2 regions of the Erysipelothrix piscisicarius genome follow, and region 1 is predicted to be linked to the other one. Evidence: a T-box and tRNA genes for the amino acid it is inferred to sense, from the RefSeq annotation. Region 1 holds a T-box; the other holds one or more tRNA genes.

The links. The T-box of region 1 lies ahead of leuS (leucine--tRNA ligase). A T-box ahead of a tRNA ligase gene usually reads a tRNA of that ligase, here a tRNA-Leu.
Region 2: it encodes a tRNA-Leu, which carries the amino acid that the T-box ahead of leuS (leucine--tRNA ligase) is inferred to sense. The anticodon was not compared.

What each region holds. Positions count from the first base shown of each region.
Region 1 is NZ_CP034234.1:1,660,093-1,676,365, forward strand. It holds gene EEI45_RS08240 (LrgB family protein) at 1-643, shown strand, start outside; gene EEI45_RS08245 (low molecular weight protein-tyrosine-phosphatase) at 656-1,105, shown strand; gene EEI45_RS08250 (permease prefix domain 1-containing protein) at 1,114-2,028, opposite strand; gene EEI45_RS08255 (PadR family transcriptional regulator) at 2,025-2,366, opposite strand; gene EEI45_RS08260 (metallophosphoesterase) at 2,489-3,289, opposite strand; gene EEI45_RS08265 (type III pantothenate kinase) at 3,346-4,119, opposite strand; gene EEI45_RS08615 (hypothetical protein) at 4,507-4,659, opposite strand; gene EEI45_RS08275 (hypothetical protein) at 4,656-5,372, opposite strand; gene EEI45_RS08280 (beta-carotene 15,15'-monooxygenase) at 5,374-6,090, opposite strand; gene EEI45_RS08285 (CpaF/VirB11 family protein) at 6,186-7,172, opposite strand; gene EEI45_RS08290 (SAF domain-containing protein) at 7,147-7,764, opposite strand; gene EEI45_RS08295 (hypothetical protein) at 7,829-8,149, opposite strand; gene leuS (leucine--tRNA ligase) at 8,224-10,626, opposite strand; T-box leader at 10,660-10,865, opposite strand; gene EEI45_RS08305 (restriction endonuclease) at 10,923-11,465, opposite strand; gene EEI45_RS08310 (pentapeptide repeat-containing protein) at 11,484-12,098, opposite strand; gene EEI45_RS08315 (putative RNA methyltransferase) at 12,095-12,898, opposite strand; gene EEI45_RS08320 (thioredoxin domain-containing protein) at 13,039-13,596, shown strand; gene EEI45_RS08325 (peroxiredoxin) at 13,692-14,357, opposite strand; gene EEI45_RS08330 (TetR/AcrR family transcriptional regulator) at 14,496-15,053, shown strand; gene EEI45_RS08335 (ketopantoate reductase family protein) at 15,095-16,096, opposite strand; gene EEI45_RS08340 (LytR/AlgR family response regulator transcription factor) at 16,162-16,273, opposite strand, start outside.
Region 2 is NZ_CP034234.1:899,751-916,023, reverse strand. It holds gene EEI45_RS04665 (sugar-transfer associated ATP-grasp domain-containing protein) at 1-776, opposite strand, end outside; gene EEI45_RS04660 (G5 domain-containing protein) at 837-1,664, opposite strand; tRNA gene EEI45_RS04655 (tRNA-Arg) at 1,819-1,894, opposite strand; gene EEI45_RS04650 (YfcE family phosphodiesterase) at 1,953-2,423, opposite strand; gene murI (glutamate racemase) at 2,420-3,169, opposite strand; gene uvrC (excinuclease ABC subunit UvrC) at 3,156-4,928, opposite strand; gene EEI45_RS04635 (endonuclease MutS2) at 4,925-7,213, opposite strand; gene EEI45_RS04630 (CvpA family protein) at 7,206-7,865, opposite strand; gene rnhC (ribonuclease HIII) at 7,946-8,833, shown strand; gene EEI45_RS04620 (deoxycytidylate deaminase) at 8,820-9,299, opposite strand; gene EEI45_RS04615 (rhomboid family intramembrane serine protease) at 9,345-10,508, opposite strand; gene EEI45_RS04610 (RluA family pseudouridine synthase) at 10,508-11,416, opposite strand; gene lspA (signal peptidase II) at 11,409-11,870, opposite strand; gene EEI45_RS04600 (alpha/beta hydrolase) at 11,954-12,730, opposite strand; gene EEI45_RS09230 (hypothetical protein) at 12,758-12,967, opposite strand; gene EEI45_RS04595 (cysteine hydrolase family protein) at 12,964-13,482, opposite strand; gene EEI45_RS04590 (MATE family efflux transporter) at 13,535-14,875, opposite strand; tRNA gene EEI45_RS04585 (tRNA-Leu) at 15,000-15,084, shown strand; gene EEI45_RS04580 (hypothetical protein) at 15,215-15,613, opposite strand; gene EEI45_RS04575 (hypothetical protein) at 15,706-16,273, opposite strand, start outside.

The DNA.
Region 1 (16,273 bases):
AGGTTCTCAAAAACTACAAAAAAAGTTTAAGTCCCCGCTATTAAATCCACTTCTTATTACTTCCCTAGCAATTATTGTAATGCTCACGGTATTTGGTATTGACTACGAAAATTATAACCAAGGTGGAAAATTTTTAACAGCGTTAATTGGGCCCGCAACTGTAGCCCTCGCAATTCCCCTTTATAATAATCTTGATCTCCTCAAAAAATATAAAAAATTAGTCTTGATAAGTACGCTAACCGGTGTCATTGTACACGCAGTGTGTATTCTGATTTTATCTTTAGTTTTAAATCTTGATTCTCAAATGATTGCAACTGTTATTCCAAAATCTGTAACGACCGCAATCGCCGCAGATGTTGCGCTGAGTTTAGGTGGTCTTAAGACGCTTACAATATGCATTGTGATTGTGACTGGAATCCTTGGTGCCGCACTTGCTCCAATTCTTAATAAGGTCTTTCACATCGATAATCCCTTAGCGCAAGGTCTTGCTTTAGGAACTGCCGCACATGCAGTAGGAACTTCTAAAGCAATTGAGATGGGTGAGTTACAAGGAACAATGGCGACTTTATCTCTCATTCTTACAGGACTTGTTCCCGTAGCGTTGAGTCCACTAACATTGAAAATTATAACTGCTATAATATAGTAGAGGTGAATTATGAAACATATTTTATTTGTATGTCTAGGTAATATTTGCCGTTCTCCGATGGCAGAAGGAATTTTTAAAGATTTATATGGAGATAAGTATGTCGTGAAATCAGCAGCAACGAGTTCTTGGGAGCATGGAAATCCGGTCCACCCTGGAACTGCATCGATTTTAGAAGCGATGGGAATTTCCTGTAAGGGTATGACCTCTTCACAAATCACAATTGAAGATTTCTATCACTATGACTGTATCATCGGAATGGACAAAAGCAATATCCAAAATCTTTTAAAAATCGCAACCAAAGGTACTGAACACAAGATTCATTTGTTTTTGGATCAAGTTGATGACTTAAAAGGACATGAGGTTCCAGATCCTTATTATACCGGAGATTTCGAAGAGACTAAGGATCTTGTTTTACGAGGTTCACACGCTTGGGATCAATATCTTAGTAAAAAAGAATAAACTTTTGTTTATTCTTTTTTTATGCTTTTAATTAATTCTCCAACTAAGGCAATTATTGGAAAGATAATCCAACCGGGATGCCATAAGTTCATGGTGAAGCCAAGAATAAGGTAAACCATTGACGCTAACCCCATTAGAATTCCCGTTATGTTTTCAAGTCGCTCTTCCCGTTCTAATGTTTCTTTTAAACTTGAAGACTGCGCCTTACTTTTAGCCCACTCATAACGTGTTGTCAGTGCATCAATATGAGTTTTATTAACACCCGCATTAATAAATAATACGACCGCAACTGCGGTAATACTCATAAACACTAAAGGTGCGTACTCGCTAACCAACAAATATTCTTCCAAATACACAACTGAAAACACTGCGATGATACAGAGGGCAACACCCAAAACAATTGAACGAATAAATGAAGGTTGATTGTCTTTTTGGATTTGATCAATTCGTTGATATTGAACTGAGTCCACAATCCCTTTATTCGTAATATCGTAATAGGTTGCATAGATCATGCCATAGTATACAAAGAGGGTTACACCCACAATCAGAGATAAAAAGAAAATTATTAAATTATTGAAAGACGCTGTTGCGCCTACACCAACCATAATGACCGCAACTCCTAATGAAATCATCATCGCGAATCGCTTAATAAAGTTGAGATATGCTTCAACTCGTGTAGCTTCCAGATAAACATTCACTTCATCATCAGCCATGTTTAAATCTAAGGCCTCTTTCAGTTCATCAATACTGCCAAACTCTCCAATTACCAAACCAATTGCTTCCGACTCTCCTTTTCCTTCTTCAATATACTGATTGAATTTTAATTCCATTGAGTCTGTTAGGTTCATTTTTAGTTTTACAACTTCATCTGTTTGTGGCAGTGATTTAAACATCACTTCGATATAATCTAATATTTGATTCATAAGGTGTCCTCCTGATTTTGTGTAAAAATATCAATAATTTCTTTTACGAGCTTCCACTCGACACACTTCTCTAGATAGTATTGATTTCCTAAATCTGTAATATGATAGTACGTTCGTTGGCGTCCTTTGGTTTCGTCACCACCGCTGTAAGATTTGATATACCCATTTTTCTCGAGACGCGCAAATGTGGAATAGAGCGTTGTTTCTTTTATTATGTACTTTCGATTGGATAGCTCTTGGATTTTTTGACCAATTTCATATCCATAGGAATCATTTGTGCGTAAGATATAAAGAACAATCGTATCATTGTATCCACGCATTACATCACTACTTAACATTAAACCACCTCTACTTCATCTGTCGTAGTAAATATAACACATCTACTACGACAGATGAAGTAGTTTTGTGATTTTTGTCCATTCTCCACAAAAAAACCAACTGCGAATGCAATTGGTCTTGTTTAAAAATCGATGACAACAATTTCAGGTCGAGCAAAGAGACGCATCGGAAGGACATACACCGTTCCTCCAACACCTGAAGTTATATAGATACTCATATGGTCATCATGGACCATTCCGTAGCGATAGCGCTGTCCATACTCACTATGATTCGCAGCTGGAGCATAGAGACCAAAGAATGTTAGTTGTCCACCATGGAGATGACCCGCTAATGCGATGTCAATATCAGCACCCTTACTGAGTTTGGGTGCATAATCAGGGTTATGTGTAACAAGAAGATTCAGACTGTTATCATACTCAGGAAGTTTTATTTTACCGCGTTTATAGTCATCCACACCGATGATATTCATACCATGAAATCGAACTGTTTCGTTCTTAATCACCTGAACGTCAGCGTATTTCAAACCTTCAAGCGATGTTTCAAGATCACGATAATCATGATTACCAAGAACTCCAATTTTAGGTGCTTCAATTTCTTTTAAGTAATCAAAAATTCGTGTGTTTCTACGATGTTTTTGATGAATATAATCCCCACCAAGAATGACTAAGTCTGGTTCAAGCTGATTTGTTTTATCGACTACGTTTTGGGCTGCATGGTCCAGAAAATTACGGGCACGATGATCGAATTGAAAATCAGACAGGAAGATAATTCGCTTTCCACGCAATTGTTCGGGAATTTCTTTTTTAATTTTAAAGTCTTTTACATTAATCTGTTTTGTTTTAAGCCAATAGTACGCAATCATTCCATAAACGATCAATACTATGACTAGGATTAAAATAAATAATATTAGTTTAAATACCATACGTTACTCCATTCATAAACTTATCGAAAGTTCGGAAACAAACTATATCATGTTCACTATTCATTGTCATTAATGATACTTGTTGATTTCAAATCCCTTCGTTGATACAGAATTCTCAATCCGTCATTCAGTAAATCACGATTATAAATAAATTCTTTCATTTGGCTATGGATAAGTTGAGCATACCCGCCCGTAATGATTTTGGTGCATTCCATGCCCAATTCTTTCTCCATCATCATTGCAAGTCCGCTTATTTGAGCTATTAATCCATATGTAATCCCCGATTGAATACAATGCTCTGTATTGGTTCCAATCACATGGACTGGGATGTCCAACGCCACCTCCGGAAGGTGGGGAATATATTGTATTAACGCATCCAGTGATGTTTGTAAACCTGGAATAATTGCACCACCCATAAAGGAACCATCCGCGTCAATCACACTTAATTTTGATGCACTTCCAATATCTGCAATTATCATCGGCGCTTGATATTGTGCATAAGCACCAACAGCCGTCGCAATGAAATCCGCACCTATTTCATGAGGTTTATCTAATTTAACCCTAAAGTTTTTGGTGTTTTCGATTGACACACAATGAATATCACATTGAAACTGTTTTACCAAAACATCCATAATTGCTTGAGTGATACTTGGTACAACACTTGAAAGGACTACAGCATCAACCTTCGTTTCAATCGTTTCAAAAACTGAAGTATAGTATTTAAGTACATCTTTTTTTTCTGTGATTACTCTTTTTTTATAAACGCTTTCGTTATCAACATAACCAATTAGAACAGTATTTGAGTTACCAACATCGATTGTTAAGATCATAGCCTTACCTCTTTTCATAATTACCATACACCATTTCATCATATTATTCTATAATTCATGATACAGAAAATCATGTCTGTATCATGTACGTAAGCCAGAAATCTTCCAATTTCATCGGTAAGTCTATGAAGAACAAAGAAATGTTTTTCATAAGTATGATCCGGTATCGCTCACCTTCTTGTGCAACTTGAATTGAGGTGCCTTTGCACATCTCTAAATCCGATGTGTTGATTTTTATACTGTGAAAATGGTTCATTCTCGAAATCACGTGTTCCTTACACAGCGCCAAGTTATTTTGGTTTCGATTCAAATCAACAATACAAAGAAAAAAACACATCGAAAGCATCAGTATTAAGATTTGTAGGTATCCTTCAAGGGCTTGTTTCATTAATTACGTGTTGTCATTGTTTGCCACTGATTAAGTAGTGTAGTTTTGAGCACGTCTTTAAATTCATTCGAAAAGACGATCATCCCCGTAGCAATGACTGTTACCACAAGGACCAAACCATATTCCTCAAAAAATGCTTTTATACAACTCACCCCCCTTCCATAAGTGAGACAACCACAAGTCCCATTAAAAGTAAAAACAATAAGCCTACACAAATTAGTGGAATTAATCCCAGCGCACTCACATGGGTTATTCTTACTTCTTTTTTTTGATTTCGAGAAAACATTAACCAATGATGCGACTCGACAATCATGGCATTGAGCCGTATGTTTGCATCATTGGTTCCTGAGACGCTGACGCGATGAAGCACCTTCATAACCTTTCTCACCTCTAAACTATCATAGTCTTTTAGGAAATTATGATATGGACCAATCGAAGATGGCTGTACCTCAATACCTCTTACAAGTTCTTTAATCGAGCCGCGCAATGATTTTGGGGCAATGGGATAACTCAACTTAATTGCTTGATAAACCGTATTGTACGCTAAAAGGCACTGCAGTTCTCTTAACCACATTGGAAACTCATAGAGTAACAGCTCAAGTTGTTTTTTATACTGACGATAGACGTTCAAGTAAATCATTCCCTCTAAAAGCAGAAGTATTATGATACCACTCAAAAGAACTTTTCCACCAACTAAAATAAATGGAACAAGTATAAACATGAGGTTCTTATGAAGTTTCATGTACGTTGATGGATTTTCTTGTGTTATCCGTTTAAATCGATGATATCTACGAAGCAACAGCGCATCAAATAAAGGATCTTTGACGGCATGAATAAAGAAAATATAAACGAAACTCACACACATTCTAATCAATACATTCTTCCTCACAAATCCATGATGCCTTCATCCCTTTCATGGTTTCCATCAATACAATTAAAATTACGATAAGAAATCCAGTCACTGTGTATTGGTAAAACAAAGAATGATTAATGGGTACGGTCTCACGTAGCATTCCAATTGAAAGATAAGCAATCCCTACACTCATTACTATAAGAAGCAAAACTTTTAATCGCATTCCCAAAAGTTCTTGATTTAACTTCTCAGTGTATACCTTCCATTGATCGAGATCTTCCTCATAACTAAGAAGTGCGTGATCAAGACCCGCATTTCCATATGTTTCAGCCATCTCCATGATCACCGCAAGGGTCACAACTAAGTAATGTGGAGAGACGCGTTTATAAGCTTGTATCAATGATTCTCCCGAATTTATCGCCTCTAGAATAACTTCGGTATAGCAGTGAAATTCAGGTTCGATGCTTGCAAGGTGTTCTAAGCATGGCAAGGCTTTCTCCCAGTTTCGAAAAAAAGATGCATTCGAACTTAAAAATAGATACAGCGACTCAAAGGCAATTTTCTGATTTTGATAACAGCAAAGAATGTGAAGTTGAAACACACCACAGCATAATGCGAATCCACTTAGGAGTAGAATGAGAGTGGCTTTTAGTTTGAATATCGTCCCTAGATAAATAATCAACAATAATAAAATCGCTCCCATAAGATACAATGTGCACATTTTATCCATGCCGGTATAAAGATGTGGTTTTGTGATGCGTTTTATTGCTTGACTAAAATCACTACGATTTTTGTAGATATAAATTAGTAAGATTCCTATAAGTATCACCATTTGACACCATACAATTCTGCTTTTTCTTTAATCAACTCTGGTATTTTGGCCTGAAGCCGTTTTCCTTTAAAAGAATAGAGACGATAGTGACCTTCTCGTGTAAAAACTACAATTTCACGAATAAATCGTTGAATGCCATTCGCGCATATTTTTAAATCAATATGAATCCCAATATTAATCGCGTCAAATATTTTCTGTTCATTGATGTATTCTGTAACAGGTGTCATTTGCTGAATCCGATCTGGTATTTCCATTGCACTTCGAGCATGCACTGTACTCATTACACTTGCACCCGTTGAAATACACCTCAATAAATCAACAATCTCAGCACCGCGAACTTCACTCAATAATAGCCAATTCGGTCTTTGTCGCAAACACGCTTTAATTGCATGCGAATAGCTAAATCGTTCATCAACCGTAATTTCAACAGTATCGAGCGTTGGGTAGATTTGTTTAAGATGCAATTCATAGGAATCCTCGATTGTAATAATTCGTTCATCACGACTAATATATCCCGCTAAAAACTTTATAAGTTCTGTTTTCCCAGCTCCAGGCAGTCCACTCACTAAAATATTACACTTAGACCGAACTGCATATTTCAGAAATTTTAACGCCGATATGCTCATATATGAGGAAGCCCCAATATACGATTCACTTAAACGTAGTTTATAAGTTGTCTTTCGAATCGAAACGCTTAAAAATCGGGTAATGCTTGGATGAATCACACTTATCCGCAAATGATTAAAATCCGTTTCTAAGACAGGGTGTTGCTGATTAAAGGGTAAATTAACGATGTTTGACAGACGTGAACAAATCCTCCACATGACTTCGTGACTGGAAAAATTACGATGAACGAGTCTACCTCTCACAAGATCATCGATCCATAAATCAACGCCATTAAAATTAATATCTGTAATATTTTCATCTTCCACAAATGGGGTTAAGGGTCCAAAATCAAAGATTGATGTTAAAATGTTCAACCACCTCTTTTTGTAGATCATTAATAACGTGAGGAATCCCGCTACAAATAACGACTGACAAGTCACCCATTTCCAATGCTTTATGAACAATATTCTCTAATTTTTGCGGGATTGCAAAACTAAGTACATTGGGTTGTTTTCCGGCTTCAATCTCATGTCCATCACGATCACGTACATTCACAATACGCACTCCTTTTAATAATGGAATTATCTTCCCTGAGCCATCAAACTCTCGCACTCGTACGCTTAGATTCACGTAATCACCGGCCCTCAAGAGATTACCACCCGTATTTACCATTGATGCTTCCGCACTCATTAGCACCTCTTCAGGTTCAAGTAATAATAGCGACTTACCTTGTGAATCATCAAAATGCTCAAAATCACGACGATCCAAAATTTGCCCTTTGTAAAGAGTATGACCTAAACGTACATATCGTCCAACGATATTTTCCTTTGTACGGATCATCGTTTCATTAAGAATTTTCTTTGGAATTGATATTTCTTCCAAATGATGCGCTTCAATTTTTTCTCGTTGCACTAAATCCGTATTAAGACGATATACTTTTTCAAATTGACACCGAATTCGCGTCATAATTTCAACCAAACTCCCCAGCATAATAATAGATAGCACCGCCAAAAAAACTCTTTTTTTTATACTAAAATCCCTCCTCAATCATTAATTCTCCAAAGGTAACTTCCCAGCCTGCTATTTTTGTTTTATACATGACTTGGATTAATTTTGGATAAAAATGGTATGTAATATCAAGAACCTCCCCCTGTTGATCTTTCATAAGATTTAAAAACTTCGACTCGAGATGATCAGTGGGTTGCATTTCTGTCATTAACGTTTCTAAAGCATTGCGATATTGGAATCGTTTTTGTTGGTAATCACGCTTAAAGACAGAATAGGAAACCATCAGGGCCAAGAGCATCATCATCACAACAGTATAGCCATACGCTAAAACAATACCTTTCATAAATCACCCACTTCTAATTAATTCAAAATCATTGATTTCCCTTTTAAAAATAAAAAAACAGACTTTCGTCTGTTTTAGTTTGGCTTCACAACCAAATTAACAATCTTATTCTTAATCACAATTTCTTTGATAACGGTCATACCTTCAAGATTTTTTTGAACTTGTGCTTGATCATATACAAGAGCTTTTAATTCATCTTCTGGTAAATTATTAGGTGCAATAAATTTAGCACGTACTTTCCCATTAATTTGAACAACAATTTCTAATTCATCAAGCACTAATTTACTTGGATCAAACTTTGGCCATGGTTCATAGCTAATATCGCCATTCCCAGACACAATTTCATAAAGTTCTTCACCCAAATGCGGTGCAAAACATGCAAGCATTTTAATAAATCCGAGAGCGTAATCTTTATACAATGTCTCTGCTTTATATGCTTCATTCACAAAAATCATCAACTGTGAAATTGCAGTATTCATACCAAATGTTTCAATATCATGTGTAACTTTTTGAACCGTTTGGTTATATACAAAATCAAGGCTACCATCATTAGTTTCCGTAATCTTATCGGACTCAACCATTAAACGGTAGACACGATCAAGCCATTTACGAATTCCATCAAGGCCACGTGTACTCCATGCAATAGCGCCATCTAAGGGGCCCATGAACATTTCGTAAACACGAAGAGCATCCGCACCATGACTTTCTACGATATCATCAGGATTCACAACATTTCCTCGTGACTTACTCATCTTCTCATTATTAGCACCGAGAATCATCCCTTGGTGATAAAGTTTACCAAATGGTTCTTTGGTATCCACAACACCTAGGTCAAATAGGACCTTATGCCAGAATCGTGCATAAAGAAGGTGGAGAACAGCATGCTCCGAGCCACCCATATAAAGATCCACAGGCATCCAATGTTTTAGAAGTTCTGGATCACCGATTGCATCATTATTTTCTGGATCAATATAACGTAAGTAGTACCAGCAAGATCCTGCCCATTGTGGCATTGTATTTGTTTCTCGGCGTCCTTTTGTGCCATCCGCAAACGTTACGTCCAACCAATCACCGGCATTCGCAAGTGGCGATTGACCATCACTCGCTGGTTTGTAATTTTCAACCTCAGGAAGTTCAAGAGGAAGTTCATCAAGTTCAACTGTACGCATGGTTCCATCTTCTAAATGAACAATTGGAATTGGCTCTCCCCAATAACGTTGTCTTGAGAATAACCAATCACGAAGTTTGTACGTAGTTTTCGCTTCTCCGTAACCATTCTCAACCAACCACGCTTGCATTGTTTCTATTGCTTCATCCTTACCCATACCATCTAAGAATCCAGAATTGATATGAATTCCATCTCCAGTGTACGCTTCTACAGAAGTATCGCCACCTTCAATCACTGGAATAATCTCAAGATTGTATTTCTTAGCAAACTCAAAATCACGTGTATCGTGTGCAGGTACTGCCATAATTGCACCCGTACCGTATGCTGCGAGAACATAATCTGCGATGTAAATTGGAACCTTTTTTCCATTTACAGGATTAATGGCATATGCTCCTGTAAATACACCTGATTTTTCTTTATTGAGTTCAGTACGTTCTAAATCAGACTTATGCAACACTTTCTCAACATAAGCATTTACTTCATCGATATTATCTGGCGTTGTAATTTCCTTAACAAAAGGATGTTCTGGAGCAAGAACACAATATGTATTTCCAAATAACGTATCTGCACGCGTTGTAAATACTGTAAATTCTTTATCATGATCTGCAATTTTAAAGATAACATTCGACCCTTCAGAGCGACCGATCCAGTTAATTTGCATTTCTTTTGTTGAATCTGGCCATTCGACTAAATCCAAATCTTCCAATAAACGATCTGCGTATTCCGTAATTTTTAAGACCCATTGACGCATTGGCATACGAATTACATCAAAACCACCCACTTCACTCTTACCGTCAATGACTTCTTCATTCGCAAGAACGGTTCCCAATTCAGGACAGAAGTTTACGGGTTTCTCATCAACGTAAGCCAATCCCATGTCATAAAGCTTTGTAAAGATCCATTGAGTCCATTTGTAGTAACCTGGATCTGTTGTGGAAATCTCACGACTCCAATCATAAGAAAGACCAAGACTTTTAATTTGATCAGTAAAGTGCGCGATATTTTGTTTTGTAAATTCATTTGGATGATTTCCAGTTTTCAAGGCAAATTGCTCTGCAGGTAGACCAAAAGCATCCCATCCCATAGGGTGTAAGACATTAAAACCATTCATGCGTTTATAACGTGCAATTACATCCGTCGCAGTATACCCACGTGGATGCCCTACATGAAGTCCATTTCCTGATGGATATGGGAACATGTCTAAAACATAATATTTTGGTAAATCAAAGTTATGAACATCTGTCTTAAACGTTTCATGTTCATCCCAATATTTTTGCCATTTTTTCTCAATTTTTAAATGGTTATACATTTTTTATCCTCCTATAACATAAAAAAAGTACCTCTAAAGGACGAATTGCTCGCGGTACCACCTTAATTCCTATCGATATTCGATAGACTCTCAATCCTTTAACGCAGGGGACGTAATTTCCTACTGATTCAGAAATTATGCTCAAAGATGAGTTCAAAAATCTTAATACACTGATTCACACCAACCATCAGTTCTCTTCGCTATTTTAATTTTCTACTATTTCTTATCATCGCTTTCTTAAATAATAGTGGAAACATCACCAAAAGTCAATAAACCAAGTCATTAAAAAAGGCGTCTTACGCCTCTTCATTTTTAGTTCCTTCTTTAACAATTGCCATGAGAACAATATTGGTTACGACTAAACCCGCAGCCAATAACATTGAGGGCTTCCGATTCGCCTTTTTAACCGCTTTATTTATAATTTTTTTCAAATGAACCTCGTAAAGATTTGATCGCGATTCTAATTTATCTAAGTGATAAACATCCCACAGATTAATGCGTTTTATGTTTGAATACTGTTCAGCTTTTTCAGTGAAAACACCATTGGTAACAACAATACCAATCTTCGCCTTATGAAACACCAAAGCAGCCGCGAGCTCTGAAATCGGATCGGTCCCTACTTCCTTAGGATTAAATACGATTTTAAATGCACAACGCATCCCATCTTTCTTTGCAACAACATGAACGCCATGGGCATACTTCGCCTCAGGAACTTGAATCGAATCATAACCCAACAGCGGTAACAGATTTAAGAAATAATTTTCAAATGCCTTCTGATTACGGACCTCTAATATGTGTTTAGGAGTTTTAGTTTTAAAAAGCGAAGCAATAAAATTCATATTTAATACCACCTTTCGTTAATCAATAATTAAACCGAGATAACCAATCAACGCACTTGCTTGATCAGCACGAATGCGCATTCCTTTTATAAGTGAGGGAGAATATACAATCGTATCAAAGGTGCAAGTCGTTAAATCTAAAGCGTTACAGCGCGTATCCGAGAGATTTAATCCTGTAAGCTCGCAATCGTTAAACTTCATATTCTTATATTTTGCCATCATCAAGGATGTCTCATTAAGTCGGCATCCCTCAAACACGACATTTTCAAAACTTGATTGTGACAAATTCATAAAATTCATCAGTGTATCTTTAAATAACACATCCTTAACTTTGCTATCGTAAATTTCACTCGCCATTAACTTACAGGACAAAAATTCACAGCGGTAAAGATAACTTTTTTGTAAAGAATGATTACTTAGATCACAACGATCAAACACAACATCCAGCAATTCGGCACGATCACACGCATCCATTTCAAATTCACATTTACTAAAACAGACTTGTTCACACTTTACTAATGCGTGATCTTGATAAATTAAACATGATTCATAACGTGTATTACGCTTTAATTCCGAAAAGAGTACACGAGCATTGCTCACTACCAACTCTTCGATAAACTGAGGTCTTTTCATAATTTCTCTTTTCTATAGATTGCAAGACCAAATTCTAAGCCTACATTTAAGTGTGAATACTTCGTCAGTCTTTCAATATTTTCTTTGGGTGTACGATGGGCATAAGGAGTCATCTTGAAAACATTTAAAATATCCTCGGTTGAGGTTATTTCTATGGGTCCCTTAATTTGCATCACATCGAGTAATTGGAATCCTTCATACATTTTCACGTCAACATCGTTTGCATAAGGCTGATCATAGACGATTTCTTTGAGTTCCATCAAATGATTCGCAAGTGGAAATACCTGAACAAAGATCCCATCGTCTTTTAAAACCCGAAAGATTTCTTCAATCTTAAAAGGAGCAAAAACAGATAAGCATGCATCGAATGAATCATCAATGATCGGTAAATCAAAGGTACTTCCCACTGCAAGCATCAAATCTGAGTTTCGTTTTGATCCCAAATCAACGGCATTCTTTGAAATATCAACACCATAAACCGTTCGTCCTGACTTGAGTAACGATTCCGTATACCAACACTCACCGCAACCCGCATCCAAAATGTGATTACTCGAGAACCTATCAAAGACATTCTTGATTTGATCAAGCAATAATCCGTAGTATCCTTTATCTAAAAATTCTCTCCGAGCACGAACCATCAGCTTATCATCACCATGTTGCTTCATTTTATCTTTTTGGGACATGAGTAAATTTACATAACCACTCTTGGCTCGATCAAACTGATGACCCTTAGAACAAACGTAAGATCGTTCCTGTTCTTCCAATGCTTGTCCACAATTAGGACACTTAAAATATGTCATATAAATCCCTGCCTTACTTAGTAATAATTATACCACACCTCATTCTCTTTTCTACCAACATACTTAACATATATATCGACTATGTTTATCTTGCAATTTTAGAAAAAAGTTTTATAATTTAAGAGACTAAGGAGGTCATTATGAAAAAAACATTACTCGTCCTACTCGTTTCAATTTTCGTATTAACAGGTTGCACCTCAAATAATCTCATGAAAGATTATAAAGGATTCACCAAGAAAGATCATCACTACGTAACAACTGATTCTGAAACGATCATCAAAAACTTAGAAGATTCTAAGGAAGGTATTTACTATATCGGTTATGCTGATTGTCCATGGTGTGTTGCCCTTGTTCCCGAAATGGAAACAGTGATAACAGACTTAGAAGCAAGCTACAAAGAACAAGGAATCGAAATTAAGCCTGAAATTATGATGTTGGATGTTCAAAATTCAGAATACAGTAATAGCGATGACTTGAAAAAACGGTTGTCTGATTGGGATAAACAACTTCCTGAAGCACTCCGATCAAATGGATATGTACCTTTTGTTGTAGCGATTGATAAAGATGGAAAAATTCAAACACATTTAGGTACGGTTGATGGACACAAACCTCCAGTTGCACTCACTGAAACTCAAGTTAAGTTCTTGCACTTACGTCTTAAAAATATGTTTGACGGTATCCATGCACATAGAAATTAGAGCCTAAGGTTCAATTCTATTTAGCACATTATGAATCAATAAAAAGCGAATCCCAATGCTTCGAGCAAGCATTGGGATTCGTTTTTTATTAGAACTTATTTAATGGGTTTATGAACAAACCACCAGTCAAGGTACTCTGTATCGCCTTCATTTGCTTGCGCTTTGCGTTTCTCAGCATCTGCGATTGTTGATGCTGGTGGAACAATTCCATGATCACCGATAAATTCATTATTTGGCCAATTTTCAGGGATTGCAACACTGTATTTATCCGCTGTTTGAAGCGCCTTTGTAGCACGAAGAATTTCATCAATACTACGTCCAACTTCTTGTGGATAATACATTGTTAATCTTAGCACACCTTTATCATCTACGATGAATACTGCACGAACTGTATTTGTACCCATTGCAGAATGAAGCATGCCGAGTTGTGATGCTGCACGTCCAAGTTCATCCGCAATAATTGGGAATGGAATCTTAACATTTGCATGTTCATCGATCCATTCAATCCATTTCATATGTGCATGAACCCCATCAATTGATAGACCAATGAGGTCTGCCCCAATTGCATTAAATTCATCTGCTGCTTTCGCAAATCCTATAAATTCTGTTGTACACACGGGTGTAAAGTCACTTGGGTGACTAAATAGAACGAACCATTTCCCTGCATATGCATCCGGTAAGGTCATTTGACCTTGTGTCGTTTTTACATTTAATGTAGGAAATTTTTCTCCCAACAATGGGAATGTACTGTTGTTTTCCATATATATCCTCCTAGTATAGGGCACCTGCCTTATACATTCATTATAGTGATAGTGATTATCATTGTCAACTTAATCCAGTGATATTCTCTAAGGATTTATGGTATGCTTATCTTACATTTATAAGGATTGAGGAAACGTATGCCAAAGATTATACATAACATTGAAGAAGAAATTTTTGCCAGCGCAGAACACCTTTTTTATTTACATGACTATGAAGACGTAAGTATGAAGATGATTGCGAAGGAGACAAACATCGCTGTGGGGACGCTTTATAATTATTATCGTGATAAAGCATCTCTCTATGCTGCAGTTGTGCATAAAAGTTGGGCCGACACATTTGCTCGTTTAAAAAATTGCATTACAACTGAAGTTGACTTTAATGCAAAATTTAGGAAGCGTTTGGAAGTTTTATACTACGACTCCGCGAAAAGACATGGCCTTGGAGTACATTTTAAACGTGTTCGAGGAATGAACGCTGAGAGCTTGGAAGATCTTCAAGGCTTTGTCCTTACCAATATTAAAGAAGTCTTCAAAGACATGCCGATTGCGAATCCTTGGGTGTTTGATACTGAGATTATCACAAAGTTAATCTATTCATTATTATCCAATCTTTCATTTTTAATTGAAAACTATCCGTTTTCGAAAGAAGATAACATTGATTTCTTATACCATTCATTGATTGCTTTTTTTCATTAATACAACGTAAAAGACCACACTTGGTAAAAGGTGGTCTTTTTTTAGAATTTTTTAATGTGATTATATAAAGATGGATCAATGTGCTCTTGTTCTTCAAGTTTTACGAGCATCGCTTGCATGTTCTCGGTAAAATGGGGCATTGGGACACATTGTCGTTTTCCTTCATGAAACACTTCGTAGCATATATACATCAAATCATCGATATTATTGTGTCGCTTCATCGATTCACGTGCAATTCGACTCGTTTTAAATTTAACTTTCATTCCCCAACCCGAAATACCCGCTGGAAATTTATAAGGTAAAATTTCTTGCTTGAAGTGATTCATATTGATGCCTCGTCCTCGAGCAATTAAGAGTGTTTCACGAATTGTTCGTATGCAATGCGCTAACGCTTTACTGTTTGTCATCACATACTCGACAGAAGCCCCCGGAAAACTAAGATTCCCATACAAAGCTACAGTTGATACAATTGCAGCACTTACTGACATTCTTACCCACATCCATTCTAACATGTCATGTGGTATCTCAAAGGTAATGTCACAACTTTTAAAAAGCGACATCATAAGATTGTAGTTTGGAATTCGAGCATTCGACTTTGACTCAATCATGGCATACTCATTTACGACGGCTGTAAGAACGCCTTCTTCATCCATCGAACCGCCTCCAACAGGATATCCTAAAATATAATTGTAGAATCCCATGATTTCATCGAGACGTTTGTGATCGGTCCAAACCCCCGTAAAGAGTAATACCGTTCCATGAATCTTCGCTTCCCGTAGGGAATCCATTGCTTCTTTTAGATTCCCTGATGATACACTAACAAAAATAAAATCATACTCTTTTTTTGTAGAAGGTTTAATTTTATAGTCAAAAGAAAGCTCTTTCCCCTTAGGATTGAGTCTTCCATCAAGTAATTTCACATGACCACAATCGACATGGTCTTTTCCTTCTCGAAGGAAATGTTCAACATTATGGCCCGCACGGAAAAACAAGGACCCGTATAGAGTTCCAATCGTGCCCAGTCCTAGAATTAAAATATCCATGAGCTCACGCCTCACTTCCTTTAACTCTATTTTAAACGATTTCTAAAATATTTTCATCTTTCTTATTATTTTCGTAGGCGATTATAGTTTCTATAGAAACGTTGATAACGTCGCCGTGATATTGGCAAACGTGTTCCATCATTTAAAAAAAGTAAGCTCGATGACACAGCGCGAACA
Region 2 (16,273 bases), 760 kb from region 1:
ACAATATCAGTACCGGTAATTGGATGTTTATCAAAGGCAACGGCATCTTTATCAAATGCTGGATACAGCACCTTACCACCATCATCCAAAACGGTATACATACCACCCGCACCAAAATTGTCCAAATGTCCACCATTTCCAATTTTCAAGACCCCTTCCAACACATGAACATCTTTACCATCAAAGAACGTAATCATGCGAAGTGTATTAACACTTTCTGGATAAAGGGATGACATGGCTTCATGCTGAACAAAATACTCTTCAATTAAAAATTGACGGCGTTCCATACGTTCTTTTTTAAAGGAGTCAAAATCCTGAATTTCAGAAGTTACAAATCGTTCGACACCATATCCCATCAAACTATCAGTAACCTTAGCCATCACAACATCATGCCCCTCTAAAAAAGCCTTAATTAATTCATCAGATGATTCTCGTAAGTCCACAAAATCACGCCCGATATATTCTCGGAACACTTTATTAAATTCTGACTTATCCGCAAATTTATGTCTAAACTCTTTTTGATTATACTTTACTATAATTGAGTTTGCGATTCCCCCTGTGATAAACGTTTTTCGTTCAGCACGATTCAATAAATAAAACTCAAACTCAAAATAATCAAAATAACCCGATTGATAGATAAACGAACAACCAATCATATCAAGAAGAATCACAAGTCTAAATTTTCCTGTTTCCTGGTGAATTATACCTGCAATTCGCCACATGTTTTTATAATCCAATGCTTTTAACCTTCTAAAATAATATTTTATACGACCCATGCTTTACCTCCACATACCTCATCTATAATAACCTTTGTTTCCATTTCAAACAAGACCGTTTCAATATCCAAACAATTGCACCCAATACCAATTTCCATCAGATGCTTTATAAAGAGCACAAGCACCCGATTTAAAATCATCTAAAATGTTTGCACGATGACTTGGTGATTCCATAAATCCACTGATGGCACTATCAACTGAAAATGCCCGTTTTGCCAAGTTTTCAGCAAAAATCAACTGTGGATTTAAACTATCCCATGAGCTTCCATCGGGTCGTCGATGTTCAAAACTTTGTTCTAAATCCACTGCACGAATCCCAGCGTATTCAAATAAGGATTCCGACCACGTTAAAGGTTCTAACTGATGTTCACTTCGAATCTGATTCACACGTTGAAACATTAAGAGCGATTCCTCTTTATTAATGTACTCATGATTCACAACAACCTCTTTAATGCCAACCCGTGTAATTTCATCTACGGGTTGGTAAACCACTTCGGTATATTCCATTGTTGAGTCAATTAAATCATTATTTTTATAGAGTTCTTTGTAAACAGTACGCTTAAGACCCAGTTGTCCCTCTTGTTCAATTACCGTTTCGCCTTTATTAAGTCCATCATCATTTTTTTCTATCGTATCAAAGGGAATCGGTGTTTCTTCACTACGAACATTCTCCACAAAATGATCGCCTTCCTCAATCTCTACATCATCTTGTTTTTCACGCTTTACAAACTTTGAAACCTTAAATTGATCCGGCTTCTTTTTTATAATCTTTGGGGGCTCTTGTTCCACTGGTTTCTTGGATACACCTTGAAAATATTCAACACCACAACCTAAGCAAAAAACTAATAATCCAAAAAATCCAATAATGTGTTTCTTTTCTACTTTCATATGCCCCTCCATATAAAGTTCTTGTATAATTGTACTAAATTTTCACATAAAATCCTATTGTTAAACTCATTTTATCGTGTAGATTTTATTATATGTGAACTTTTTTGGAAAACATAAAAAAAAACACCCTAATTTAGGTGTTATCGTTTAAAATTGGCGTCCCCGGAGAGATTCGAACTCCCGACCACACGCTTAGAAGGCGCGTGCTCTATCCACTGAGCTACGGAGACAAATTGTGCTCTATGCGTCTACAATAATATCATTAAGACGCATAGAATACAATGCTTTTTATAAATCTCTTTCAAATAATTCTTCGACGGTCACTTTATCATCTGTAATCGTGATTTTTGCGAAACATGTCGGCGATCCGTCACGATTATAATAGAGTGAACCGGGATTGATGAGCAGTATCCCATCGACATCTTTCACAACCGGAACATGCGTATGACCGTAACACGCAATGGTACAACGGTGTTCCTTGGCCAAGGCAATAATATCCTCTTCGATATGACGGTAACGCATTAAATGACCGTGCGCTACAAAAATACGGGTTCCCTTAACCTCAATAACTAACGATTCAGGGTACTTATAGAATGTATCATTATTACCGGTCACTGCATGGAAGGGTTTCATGGATTCAAGATCAAGTTCATTATCGCCACAATGAATGTAGGCATCTGCATGAGGATAATTCTGTAAAATCGCATCGAGAACTTTTTTCTTACCATGGTTATCACTGCAAACGATAATTTCTGTCATATTGTTTCCACCTTTTCTATTGATTTAAAGAGACGTTCTATTTGACGTTCCATTTTATGGGCGTCACCCGTTGTATAGGTTTGACACACTGATGAGTTAAACGAATAATTCATTTCAATAAATTCACGAATCGGTCGTTTGGAATCATGAATATTTCCCTTATATATTTTTCTAAAGACATCTTCTACTAGTGGAAAATGCGTACATCCAAGAATCAAATCGGTTGCCTCAAGAATTGGCGTTAATTCATTCCGAAGGTATGTTTCTAAATCTAAATTTTGATTTAGACCTTCAATAATATTAACCAATTCAGGGAGCGCAAGTTCTTTAACCGATCCTGATCCTTTTTCATGAATCAAATTACGATATGCATGGGCATTAAATGTGGCAAGTGTCGATACAATTCCCACACAAACATCATCTGTCAAATCAATTTGACCAACGGTAAGTTCAATGATACCAATAAGATTCATATCGGGAAAATGTTTACGTACGGTTGTCAGAGCAACCGCCGAAACCGTATTGCATGCAATGACGACATCTAAGATCTCTCGATCATGGAACCATTGCATTGCATTGATGGTATACCCAATGATTGCATCATCCGATTGATTCCCATAAGGTGCATGCTTTTGATCTGCATAGAGCACCAAAGAGACTGGATCAAGATTTTGTTTTAAGTATTGATAGACACTGTAGCCACCCAGTCCCGAATCAAAAATTCCCAATGTACTAATTTTTTTCATGATAATCATTCCAATCTATATGTAGTATATCATACAAATCAATCGCAACATCCTCCGGTAAAACCGTCTTCAAAGTTTCTAAAGATGCTGCACGAATATTTTTAAGTGATCCAAATTTCTTATATAGTTCTTTTTGTCGAACCTTCCCTAATCCACTTACTTCATCAAGAATTGATCGAGTCATTGCTTTTTTCCTTAGGTTACGATGATATGTAATCACAAAGCGGTGCACCTCATCTTGCATTTGCATAAGGAAATTAAAAAGGGAGCTGGTTTTATTGATTGAAATCATGCTGCCATCTTCACGCATTAAAGCATGTGTACGGTGACGATCATCTTTAACAAGAGAACACACCCTTAAATTCAATTCGAGATCCCTTAAAACCTCCAAAGGCGCATTAAGTTGTGGTTTACCACCATCAACCAACACTAAATCTGGCATTGGCTTCTCTTCACGTAACAAACGGAAATAACGTCGATACAAAACTTCCTTCATGGATGCAACGTCATCATTACCTTGATGCAACTTATACCGTCGATATAAGTTTTTATTTGGCTCCCCATCATCATAAACAACACACGCTGATACTGCGAATGAACCCGAAATATGTGAGTTATCAAAAACTTCAATACGATGAATCAAAGTCTCCATACCTAAAGCATCACTTAAATCCTTCAACGCTTCATCTTTGAATTGTTGACGTTCACGAAGTAATGAGAATTGATCATCGAGCTGTTGTTGTGCATTTTTTTGGGTAATCTCCAACAAGGTTTTCTTCTTACCTCGAATCGGAATTTTGACTTCAGCCTCTAAAACATCCCCCAACTCTTCCGCATCGACAACGTTTGGAACATAAATTGTTTTCGGTAACGGTTGATTTTCATAGAATTGCGCAATAAAAGAGACAAACGCATCGAGGGGCTCCTCCATGCATGCTTCAACCGCCATACTGCGCTCTAATAAACGACCCCCACGAACAAACAATCCGACAATTGCAATGTAACCTTGATAGTAGGCGTAGTGGAACAAATCAAATCGTTCGTTTAAAGAAAACTGAACTTGTTGTTTATCACCAATATAATCTAGAGCGTGCAATTTTTCTTTATAGACTTGAGCCAACTCAAAATTTAAAGATTCACTCGCCTCTAGCATTTTTCGCTCTAATTCTTCTTTAAAGGTTTTTATATTGCCATTCAAAATACTCATAACATTTTGACGCCAAACATCTAATTCTTCTTTTGAATAACGTTTTCCCGTTCGATTAAATGCACTGTAAATGGCTAATGTGTTGGGTAATAAGGTATCTCCTGTAGGCACAGAATCGTTTAGAAGCCGCGCCATATCACGGGCTGCAGTAGCATCTGGATACGGTCCAAAGTAATGAAATTGCTTTGATTGCTTTCGATCGCGAGCGACCAAAACCTCGGGTTTCCCCTCACGTGGTACTTTAAGATATGGATATGATTTATCATCCATAAAGATAATATTGAATTGAGGACGGTGTTCTTTAATTAAATTAATCTCTAGAATTAAGGACTCTTTCTCCGTACTGGTTATGATAAATTCAAAATCAGCAATCTGACGTACCATGCGCGTTGTCTTATGATCATGGGCACCTGTAAAGTAGGAGCTTACGCGATTTTTTAATTTTTTCGCTTTTCCCACATAGATGATTTCCCCATTTTTATTTTTCATAAGATAACAACCCGGCTCCATCGGTAGTCGTTTCAGTTTTTCTTCAATTGTTGTATGGGTCATTGTTTTAATTTCACAATCGTCGCACCCATACCACCGTCACCAACACCACCTAATTCAAAGGAGCCTACATGTTTATTACGACGTAGTGTTTGATGAACTGCAGTACGAAGTTGTCCCGTCCCATGTCCATGAATAATTCTAAACGTTGGTACTTTATGAAGTACACACTCATCAATATATTTCTCAACTTGAGGTATAGCCTCCACAACACGAAGACCGATAATATTCAATTCTGTTTTAAATGAAGATCTCGCATTAACACTATGACTTCGTGTTGGTTTTGCTTTCACCTTTTTCGCAGGTCCAGCAATACGAGTGAGCTTGCTTAAATCAACATTTACTTTTAAACCACCAATCGAGACAAAGGCTGTGTTTTTTTCAATTGAATCTACAATACCAACTTGGTTGGTGGATTTTAACTGTACACGATCACCCTTACCAATGGTCTCATCAACAGCTGTTTCTGCTTGCAATGATTGAATTTGCTTAACTGCTTTTTTTCGAAGGTCAGGACGATTCGTTTTATTTAATACATCCAATTGGCGTTCCGCCTCTTCAACCATCTGTTCCAATAATGCTTCATTCTCTTCACGCAAGGCTTGTTCTTTACGAACAAACTCAGCTTCAAGTGCTTTTTGTTTCATCAATGCTTCGTGCTTAAGTGTTTCAATCGCTTCTTTTTCTTTTAGAAGCTCTTGTTCAAGCTTATCTTGTTCATTAATTTTCGCTTCAAGAATTTCTAATAAATGATCCGCTTCATATTGACCTTCTTGTTTGTATTTAAAAGCACGGTCAATAATGTCCGCTTGTAACCCTAGACGCTTCGCAATCGCAAAAGCATTGGATTCCCCCATTACATTTTCACGATAACGGTATGTTGGTTTAAGATTTTGCAAATCAAACTCAACACTTGCAATCAGAATATCGTCATATTGCGTTCCGTATTTTTTAAGTCTTGAAAAGTGTGTCGTCGCAATAACCCAACAACCAACCGATCTAAAGTGATCCAAAATAGCCATTGACAAACTTTCCCCTTCAAGAGGATCCGTTTGCGATCCCAATTCATCAAGCAATACAATGGATTTGGATGTTGTTTGAGCATTCACTTGCGTCATTGTTTCCATATGAGCAGAAAAAGAAGATAATGATTTTTCAATTGACTGTTGATCACCAATATCCACAAACACTTGGTCCACTAACATCACTTCTGCTGATTCCGCACAAATTGGACAACCCGCTAAAGTCATGAGAATCGATAACCCCATTGTTTTCAAACTCACACTTTTCCCCCCTGTATTGGGACCACTAATTAAGATCATTTTATGAGGTGGTGTTAAGGTATATGTATTCGCGACAACTTCTTTCGGATTAATAAGAGGATGACGTGCATTTTTTAAGTATAAACGATCTTGGGTCAAGGTCGCTACCACAGCATCATTGTGTGATCCCCATTCTGCTTTCGCAAAAAGACAATCGATGATTGCGACCGTATCAAGATCTGTGGTTAACTGTTGAGCATCTTCCGCAATTAAGTTTGATGTTTCACGACAAATACGTTCAATTTCATCATGTTCTTGATGGATGAGACTTTGATATTCATTTTGCATTCGCGCTAAAAAGGCAGGCTCAAAATAAACCGACTGCCCACTTGCGGATTCACCATAAATTGTTCCTTCAAGCTTATACTTATCTGAAGGTTTGACTAAAAATGTACGACGACCATGTTGGAGTGAAACGACGGCTTCGCTCAGCATTGCCCGATTTTTTGTTAAAAACTCTTGTGTTTTATTCTCAATATTTTGTTCCAGTGCTTTGCTTTGGCGTCTTAGTTCGCCCAAATGAGCACTTGCACGATCTAAAACTTCACCTTGTTCTCCAAAACAATGCTCAATATGTTTCAAAGTTGATGCTTTCACTTCAAGACTTTCAAATAAATCCTCAAGTGCAGGATAAGACCCTTCTAAATTTCTAAATTGTTTTTTTAGACGTTCAAGACCTTGCATAAAGCGTCCGACATCTACGATATCTTCTACGGATAAAGTCCCACCCTTTTCAGCAAGGGTTAAGGCATAGGACACATCGGTAATCCCTCCAAAGGACATTGAGCCATTCACAACCACTAATTGCAACGCATCTTTAGCACGAGCCAAATCACGTTTTACGATTAATGAAGAAAATGAAGGAACCGTATTCAAAACCGCTTCCTTTCCCAAGGAAAAAGATGCGAAATGAGCGATGCGCTCAAGCACTTTATCGAACTCTAATCGAGACGATGTATTATTCATATTTTTCTAGATACTCCCTAATCTGTATTTCATTAAAACCATGTTTTTCAAGCCACTTGACCATGGCTTCTTGTTGACTTGGCGATAATTGTTGATCTGTAATAATGCTTTGAATTGCAGTATTTTGATTCATGAAATCATCAAAAGCTCCTAAAACTGGTTTTGAAGCATTCTCAACATAAACGAGCCACGTGTTATCGATCACTTCCTGGCCATTTTTGATGATTGGTGTCGTCAATATAACGCAGATCAAAACAAGTTTAAGTGCAAAAAACACGACACTAAAGACCCCTCCAATTGCTGAGTTTACTTGCTTTACTAAAGGGACTTTTGAGATTACCGTTGCAAGTGGTGTTACAAGCATTAAAACGATACGAATCACAATGAATAGAATTACAAACCAAATCAACTGATTCATTTGATGTACAACGAGTTGATTAATGGTTAAAAACCCCGTTCCCGATGCTTTGAAGAATTGGAAAACTTGCACAAAAACCGGTGCAAAAATCCATGCTGCAAAAAGAGATACAAATGTTCCAACAACATCAACAAGTTGCAACAACAAACCTTTCTTGTATCCAATGTATAAGGTCACCGCAAACCATATTATAATAACCCCATTTAAGTAGCCCATCCAATCATTAGGAAACATCACCATAAAATCACTCCTTTTGTATTTTTATTTTAAGGGTTCAACTGTTCATTTCATAAAAAATAGTCTATATTATTAGTATGACAACTATTACATTAAAATTAACAGATAACCAAATTAACGAATTAAAATCACGATATTCAAAATATCCGATTCGTTACGATATTCAGTACACTCACTTCCAAATTAAGGGAAGTGATGTAACCATTACAGCCTATACCAGTGGTAAGGTTGTTTTCAGCGGGGAAGGCGCATCTTTTCACGCTTCATCCTATTCAGAACAGCCTGCAAAACCACAATCTAGTGTTGCTTCAACATCGAAGCTCAAAGGTTCTATGGCAGGAAGTGATGAAGTCGGTACCGGAGATTACTTCGGCCCCATCACGGTGTGTGCTTGTATTGTGAATGAATCCGACTTATCACGCATTCCCGTTTCGGAGATTGTGGATTCGAAGCAAATGACGGATGATAAAATTCGAAACATCGCACCGATTCTGAAACGTGAGCTTCAATACAGTCTTCTTATTCTCGATAATAAGAAATACAACCGTGTCCATCCAACTATGAACATGAATGTTATTAAGGCAAAGCTCCATAATCAAGCTTTTTTAAATTTAAAAAAACGCTATGTAATGCCTCCCTATGCAATCATTGATCAGTTCATGGCTGAAAAACCTTACTACAATGCCCTTAAAGGCGAACCGGAAATCTTCAGGGGATTAATCTGTGAAACTAAAGCCGAAAACAAATATATTGCCGTCGCATGCGGTGCAATCATTGCGCGATTTGGTTTTTTAGATTACCTTGATAAACTATCCAGCAAATACGACTGTACATTCCCCAAAGGCGCTGGTCCTCACGTTGATACATTTGGTAAAGAATTTGTAAAGCGTTATGGCAAAGAGGAACTCGAAAATGTTGCTAAGGTTCACTTCGCCAATACACAACGCATTCTTAACGATGTGTAAGCGAAACCGCGATGGGTTTATCAATCTTACGATAGGAAACCCCTGCTGCATCAAACATGCGTTTTGACACTAAAACAGCATCTGTTTCTGCATACTTATCATCTTCATAAACCATTTCTTTAATACCGCTTTGAATAATTGCTTTTGAACACTCATTACATGGGAATAAAGAAACGTAAATTGTACACCCCTGTAACGATTGGGTCGCATTGAGAATTGCATTCAACTCTGCATGAACGACATAAGCATATTTCGTTGTTTGAAAATCTCCCTCACGCTCCCAAGGAAACGCATCATCACTCAATCCCGTTGGAAGGCCATTATAGCCAATTCCAAAGATTTTTTTTTGCTGATCCACAATTGCGGCACCAACTTGAGTTGAAGGGTCTTTTGACCGTAACGCCGACAAATGAGCCAAGCCCATAAAATATTCATCCCAAGAAATGACATTATCTCGTTTACTCATACGATTCCCCTACTTCATAAAACCGCTTAAGCGGTTTGCATAATTTTAAAATCCAAGTTTATACCAACTATTAATCACAGACATATCCAATCTTGGACTGGATAAGGTTCCAGCATGCTGAGTCATTACGATTCCAATGCCAACGACAAATACTGACGATAATACCATGGTTCCTTTACGTAAATAGTCCCAATCTTTTCGTTTTGAAAAAATAAGTCCACACAACACTCCAGCAATTAAACCACCTAAGTGAGCCGTTGCACTCACACCAGGTAAAGTACTAATAATTAAGTTAATAAATAACACTTGGAAAACTTGAGACATAACCTTTGGATTACGCATTGCTTTTGTTTCAACCAAATAAACGCACATTGCACCCAGCAAGGCAAATAAACCACCACTGATACCAAGTCCAATAACACCCTCATCGAGAATAAAAACAAATGCATTCCCCATCAAAATTCCAGCAATCAAGGTAAATAAGTACTTTTTACCTTCCATCACCGTTTCCATCACCACACCTAAATTTCTGAGAGACATCAGATTCATAATCAGGTGAAGGAACGAAATATGAAGAAATCCTGCAGTTAAAAAACGGAACCACTCATGAGCATGAACAATAAATGGTTTATAAAATGCCCCCAACATAACCGCAACCGTATTGATGTTTAACCCAGGCACTAAGATTAAGTATTGTGCAATTAAGAACACCACAACACAAATAATTGAGATAACATTGGTTACAGGAAATGAGCGATGACGTGCTTGTTTTTGCATTTTTCCGATTGTTTTTTTCAGACTAAGAACCGCTTTTGACAAAGAACGATCCGGATTTTGGCTTACTTTTAGTAACCCCTTCAATTCACCATAAGAATCTAAGATTTGCGACGATGAAATATAATTCGGTCCAACAACCACATTCAAATCATCCCCAACTTTGTCTTCTTGATTCACACTGATATTAAGACCCTCTGCCTTCGTCTTAAACACGAGTGCAAGGCTTTCACGGTGTTTTGAAATCATTGCACGATCAATATTTGAAAGGGATGTCGAAGTAACCATGATTATCGAATTGTCCTCAACATTTTGATTCACAAGCCATACCTGTGAACTGTCTTGAGTCATTGAAACCATTTGATATTGAAAATGCTTCATAAAATAGTTTGCGACTTCAATTACCCATGCATCATATTGAGACTTTGTATACATTAATCTAACCTCCTGATGTCCTCGATTACATCTTTCATTGTTTGAGGTAATTCAGCTTCAAACGTCATAACCTCTTTTGTAATGGGATGCGTTAACGATAATTTTTGAGCGTGCAAACATTGACCGTTTGTATCCCATGTATTTTTATAACTATACGTTTGGTCACCTACAATTGGATGTTTAATATACTGAGCATGAACACGAATTTGATGCGTACGCCCTGTATCTAACTTACAACGCAAGACGCTATAATCGTTAAACCGTTCTGTCAAATAAAAATGCGTTACTGCATGCTTACTGTTTTGATCTGTGACAGCCATGCGTTGACGGTTTTTGGGGTCACGACCAATTGGCGCATCAACCGTTGCACTTTGATGTTTAAATTGATGATGAACAATTGCAACATATTCTCTTGAAATAAGTCGTTGTTTTAAGTCTTCAACTAAAATTTCATGCGCTTCATTTGTTTTTGCTACAACTAACAAACCCGTTGTATCTTTATCAATTCTGTGAACAATACCTGGGCGAAGTTCGCCATTAAGATTACTTAACTGCGTTGTGTGTGCTAACAAGCCATGAACCAACGTAGGTTGATTTAAGGTTGATGGTGATGGGTGCACAATTAACCCTTTTGGTTTATTCACAACAAGGATTGCGTCATCTTCATAGACGATATCCAAATCCATCGCGACGGGAACAATCGAAATTTGTTCTTCCGTAATTTCATACTCAACAATATCATCTTCTTTTAAGCGAAGGTTCGGTTTAACCGCATTCCCATTCACTGTTATTTTTCCATCTTTAATCCATGTTTGTAAAACACTGCGTGAATAATCTGTTACAGCAAGTGCCATATACTGATCAATACGCATTCCATCAAACATTTCTTCTACAATTAATTTATTCATATTTTTGACCTCTTTCATCGAGATAGAGTACGATTGCTAGAATGCAAACCCCTACAACCAAACTCATATCTGCTACGTTAAATACAGGAAACTGATATCCAAAGATATTGAACGCAAACATATCACGTACATAGCCATAAACTGCGCGGTCGAACAAATTCCCAAAAGTACCTGCAAATATTAAGGCAATCGCTGTCAAAATGACAGGTTTATCTTCTTTTACATAATAATAGGCGAGCACAATGCATACTGCTGATGCAAGAACGATAAACAGCCATTTTTGACCATCCAACAAGCTCCATGCTGCTCCTGTATTACGTACATACCGAAGTGAGAAAAATCCGGGTATAACGTGTAACGATTCCCATAATGGAATTGTTTTGTCGATCCATGTCTTAGATAGCAAATCGATCACGATAATTACGACACTTAATAATCCTAAACGTTTCTTCATAACTTTCTCATTTCATGTGTTTATTATAACATTATCGCATATTCATTGCATATATAAAACCCCATCAAAAAAGATGTAAGCCTTCACACCTTCTTTGTATAATTATTTAGAAATCCAACAAATTCTTCAAATGTATGAACCGAATACGGATTATCCATTTTAAATTGATACTCATGACCTAAAACATCTGCCACACCTTCATCAAAGACAGAAGTGACTGGAACATCGAGCGATTCCAATTTTGCCTGCATTTTTAAGCCATCTTCCATGAAACTCATTTGATTTCCGTCAGTAATAAATGTCGGTGGAAAATCGCTCGTTACATGATTAAGAATGGACAATGACTCAACATAATCGGTATCCATCCATGCCTTTTCACCCATATAAGCCCACGCTAAACGGCTCACAAAGAAATCTAAAATACCGGATGAAGACTGCATATTTAAAAGACCATTTAAATCATAGGGACCACAAAACAATGCCATCCCTTTGACAGAACTTGGATTTAAAGTTACATTTTGATTCAATTTTTGTTCATACGCCGGATCCACCTGAACCATCATGAATTGCGAGATAATGTGTGCCCCCGCAGAGTCGCCCGCGAGAATAATATTATTGATATCTAAACCAAAGAGATCCGCATGGGTTTGAAGATATGTTATGGCTTCACCAACTTGGTGAACTGGGGACGGATAAACCGCCTCTGGAGCGAGGTCATAATTAAGATTAATAACACGATAGCCTTGATGCGCTAATTGAACCGCATACTCATAATTATCGTGCTTATCACCACCCACAAATGCACCACCGTGAACCCAAATAATCGTCGGCAACTTCTGGGCATTTTTCGGTCCAAACAAATCAAAGGTATTTCTTCCAGCAGTGGATTAATACGTTAAATCGGTGTAAGCATCAACTTCAGATTCAATCAATTCATAACCATGTGGTTTTACCGCTAACCCGCCTTCAAACACTTTTCGAATAAGATATGCTGCAGGAGATGGATCCACAATAAAGTAAACAGCAACGCCACCTACAATTAAAAGAACCAAAGCTAATACAGCTAAAAGTCCGCGCTTAATACTCGCCCGACTCATCGAATCACATCCACATGTAAACCTTCAAGGACATCAAAGGTCTTTTGATTTAAAAGAGGATCGTAACTGTCTGTACATGATGCATCTACAAGAATGCGGGATTCGGGACACTCAGCCTTAACCATCACACACGTGCTAATAACACAGATATTTGAAACAAGACCCATCACTTCAATTTCATCATAATTTTTTTGATCTAAATAATTCCCCAACTCCAACGATGCAAACGTCGGTTTATTAAAAATAATTGAATCCGGCTTAATAAATGGCTCTAACCGCGCATCCAACGCCCATCCATGAGACCCCAAAATACAATGTTCAATTGGTAATCGACGTCCTTCTTGCGTCTCAAGATAGTTTGAACCATGCGTATCACGTGTGAACACAACATCACAATCTTGCTCATTTTCTAATTTTTGGATTATATTCATAACCACTTGGTTTGCACCTTCAAAACCAAGTGTCCCCGATACAAAGTCATTTTGAACATCAACGATAATGTTTAATTTTTTCATATTGTCCACCCTTTTTATTTTATTGTAACATAAAAAAGTCCTCGTTGGAGGACTATGCTTTTTCAAGCCATTTTGAAGCTTTTGAATAAAGAAGCGTAAGAATCATTGAACTGATCCAGGTAACAGAATAACTCCAATATACCCAATCAATGGAATGATTGATTCGCATCATGATAAATAAGAATATTTGTCTTAGGATGGTGAAACACGAAATCATGATAATCATCGGAACCATTGTGAGGCCTGCACCACGTAATGCACCACTCAAAATACTTGTTGTGCTGAGTGCAAAATAGAATGGCACCATAATCCGTAACATCCGTGCACCATATACAATAACCATCGGTTCAGGTGAAAAGAAACCAATGAGTTGATCTGCATAGATAAACGTTGGAATCCCGATAATAATAACGATCCCGACCGCTAAAACTAGAGCAGTACGAACCCCCTCCATAATACGTTCTTTACGTCCAGCTCCAAGGTTTTGACCGGTAAAAGTCGTTATTGTTAACGAAAAACTTTGAGTTGGCATGGATAAAAACGCATTAAATTTATCCGCCGCACTAAATCCGGCAACGGCTGCAGAACCAAAGGCATTGATATACGATTGTACCAAGACATTGGAAAATGAAACTACAGTCTGTTGAATTCCAGTAGGAATTCCCAATCGAATAATTTCATACAGTTTATCTCGATGAATACGAATATCTGTCATCTTGAGTTGATAAATATCATCAACGCGTAGTAAATGCATCCAGACTAAAATTGCAGATGTAAGCTGAGCAATCAGTGTTGCAACCGCAACACCTAAAATTCCCATATCAAAAACAATAACAAACAATAAGTCTAATGAAACATTTATAAGACTTGAGATGCATAGATAAATTAAGGGATTGCGTGAATCCCCGATTGCACGTAAAATAGCTGCTCCTGAGTTATAAATAACAAGACCGGTTACACCCCAAAAATAAACTCTTAAGTAAAGTGTTGCAGGTTCCATAATATTTGCGGGTGTCTTGAGCCACCCCAGAAATATTGGGGACATTACGTAACCGAAAAATGTAAGAAAAACACTTACAATCAACGAAAACGCCATAAAGGTATGAATCGAATCATGCAATTCTTCATCTTTCTTCGCCCCAAAATATCGAGAAATAAGAATACCCGCACCAGTCGAAATCCCCATAAACAAACCAATAATAACGTTACTTAGAGGCGTACTTGCACCAACTGCCGCAAGCGCTTCTTCACCCACATAGTTTCCAACCACAAAGGAGTCCACGGTATTATAAAGTTGTTGGAATAGATTCCCAATCAAAAGCGGAATTGAAAACAAGAGCATTTCTTTCCAAATGACGCCCTCTGTCATTGACGTCTTTTTATGAATTTTCATTATAACCTTCCTTCTTAACCATAAATATTATACACGATATTTTACGTAAATCATTAAATTAGCCACTTTTAATCTTGCACATTGTTTATTCCAATGCTATAATAAAAAAGCAATTAAGTGCAATGCACCAGTGGCGGAATCGGTAGACGCGCACGCTTGAGGGGCGTGTGACGCAAGTCGTGTAAGTTCAAATCTTATCTGGTGCACCAAATATATCTTCAAACCAACTTCGGTTGGTTTTTTTATGTTTTAGTCAAGAATTGACATAATAAAACGAGGACATCTAAGCCTCGTTTTATTGTCGTTTTATTGTCGTTTTATTGTCGTTTTATTGTCGTTTTATTGTCGTTGTTCCACTGCATTTGCCATAATTCGATAGCCTTGATAAACCCCAGCAAATCCACCAATTATTAAAAAATTAATCACACCTACGATATGAACAGAATTATGGTCTAAAGGCGATGAAAGCCATGCACCTAAATTATTAAACCCCACTCCAATACACATCGTCATCGCCAGCATGACCAAAATATGTTGTTGATCATCATTGTGTGTATAGAGTGCATAGCAGTTCACAAAGGTTATCGCGAGATACATTGCTCCCAATTCACGCTGCCATCCAAAATCAAAACCCCAAATTGAATTTTCAATCATATAACTTGGGAAAATCAAATGAGACACCGCGGCGATAAAAAACACACCGGTCATGACCATTAAATACCCTTTTCTTCTTTTCATCAATCCAGCTCCCCTGCATTTTCTTAATTATAGAGAAGATATCCTCGGGGTTCAAGTCTCTTACTCGTTTATCGAAATTTGTCCGAATAAAACTATTTCCTGATTTTGAAGGTTTTCCCTGAAAACATTCGTACACAAAACACACCCAATACAAAATAGACGGTTGTAATAATAGACAGCCATATATTTAGATTCGGTACTGAACTTAGACGATTACCATTATAAGCAACCATCACCACAAGAATCTTCATGAGGTTGTAGAGTATTCCCTTCTCTTGCATCGATTCATTGTAAGGTTGCAACGTATAATACATCAGTAGATTATGAACACTGAAGAAGATGCTTAAAAGTATTAGGGTAAGTATAAACATCATGACTTCACCACGTACTGGTACAATGAATTCAACTGAAACCATAAAAACCACACCCAAGATGATTGGTAAAAGTGGAATCAAATTCAATGTTACAAGCGTTCCAAGCCGCCCAAGAAATTGTTTCCAAATAATTTCAGGACGACGATAGAAAGCGTAATTCAATAATTTCGAATCACAGTTTAGATAATAAGCACGGGTCATCGATTCGCCAATATTCAGCAAATAGACGACAAAAATATAAGGTCCTATCGATTTAAAAATCTCCGTAGAAAGTGTTTTCGAGACA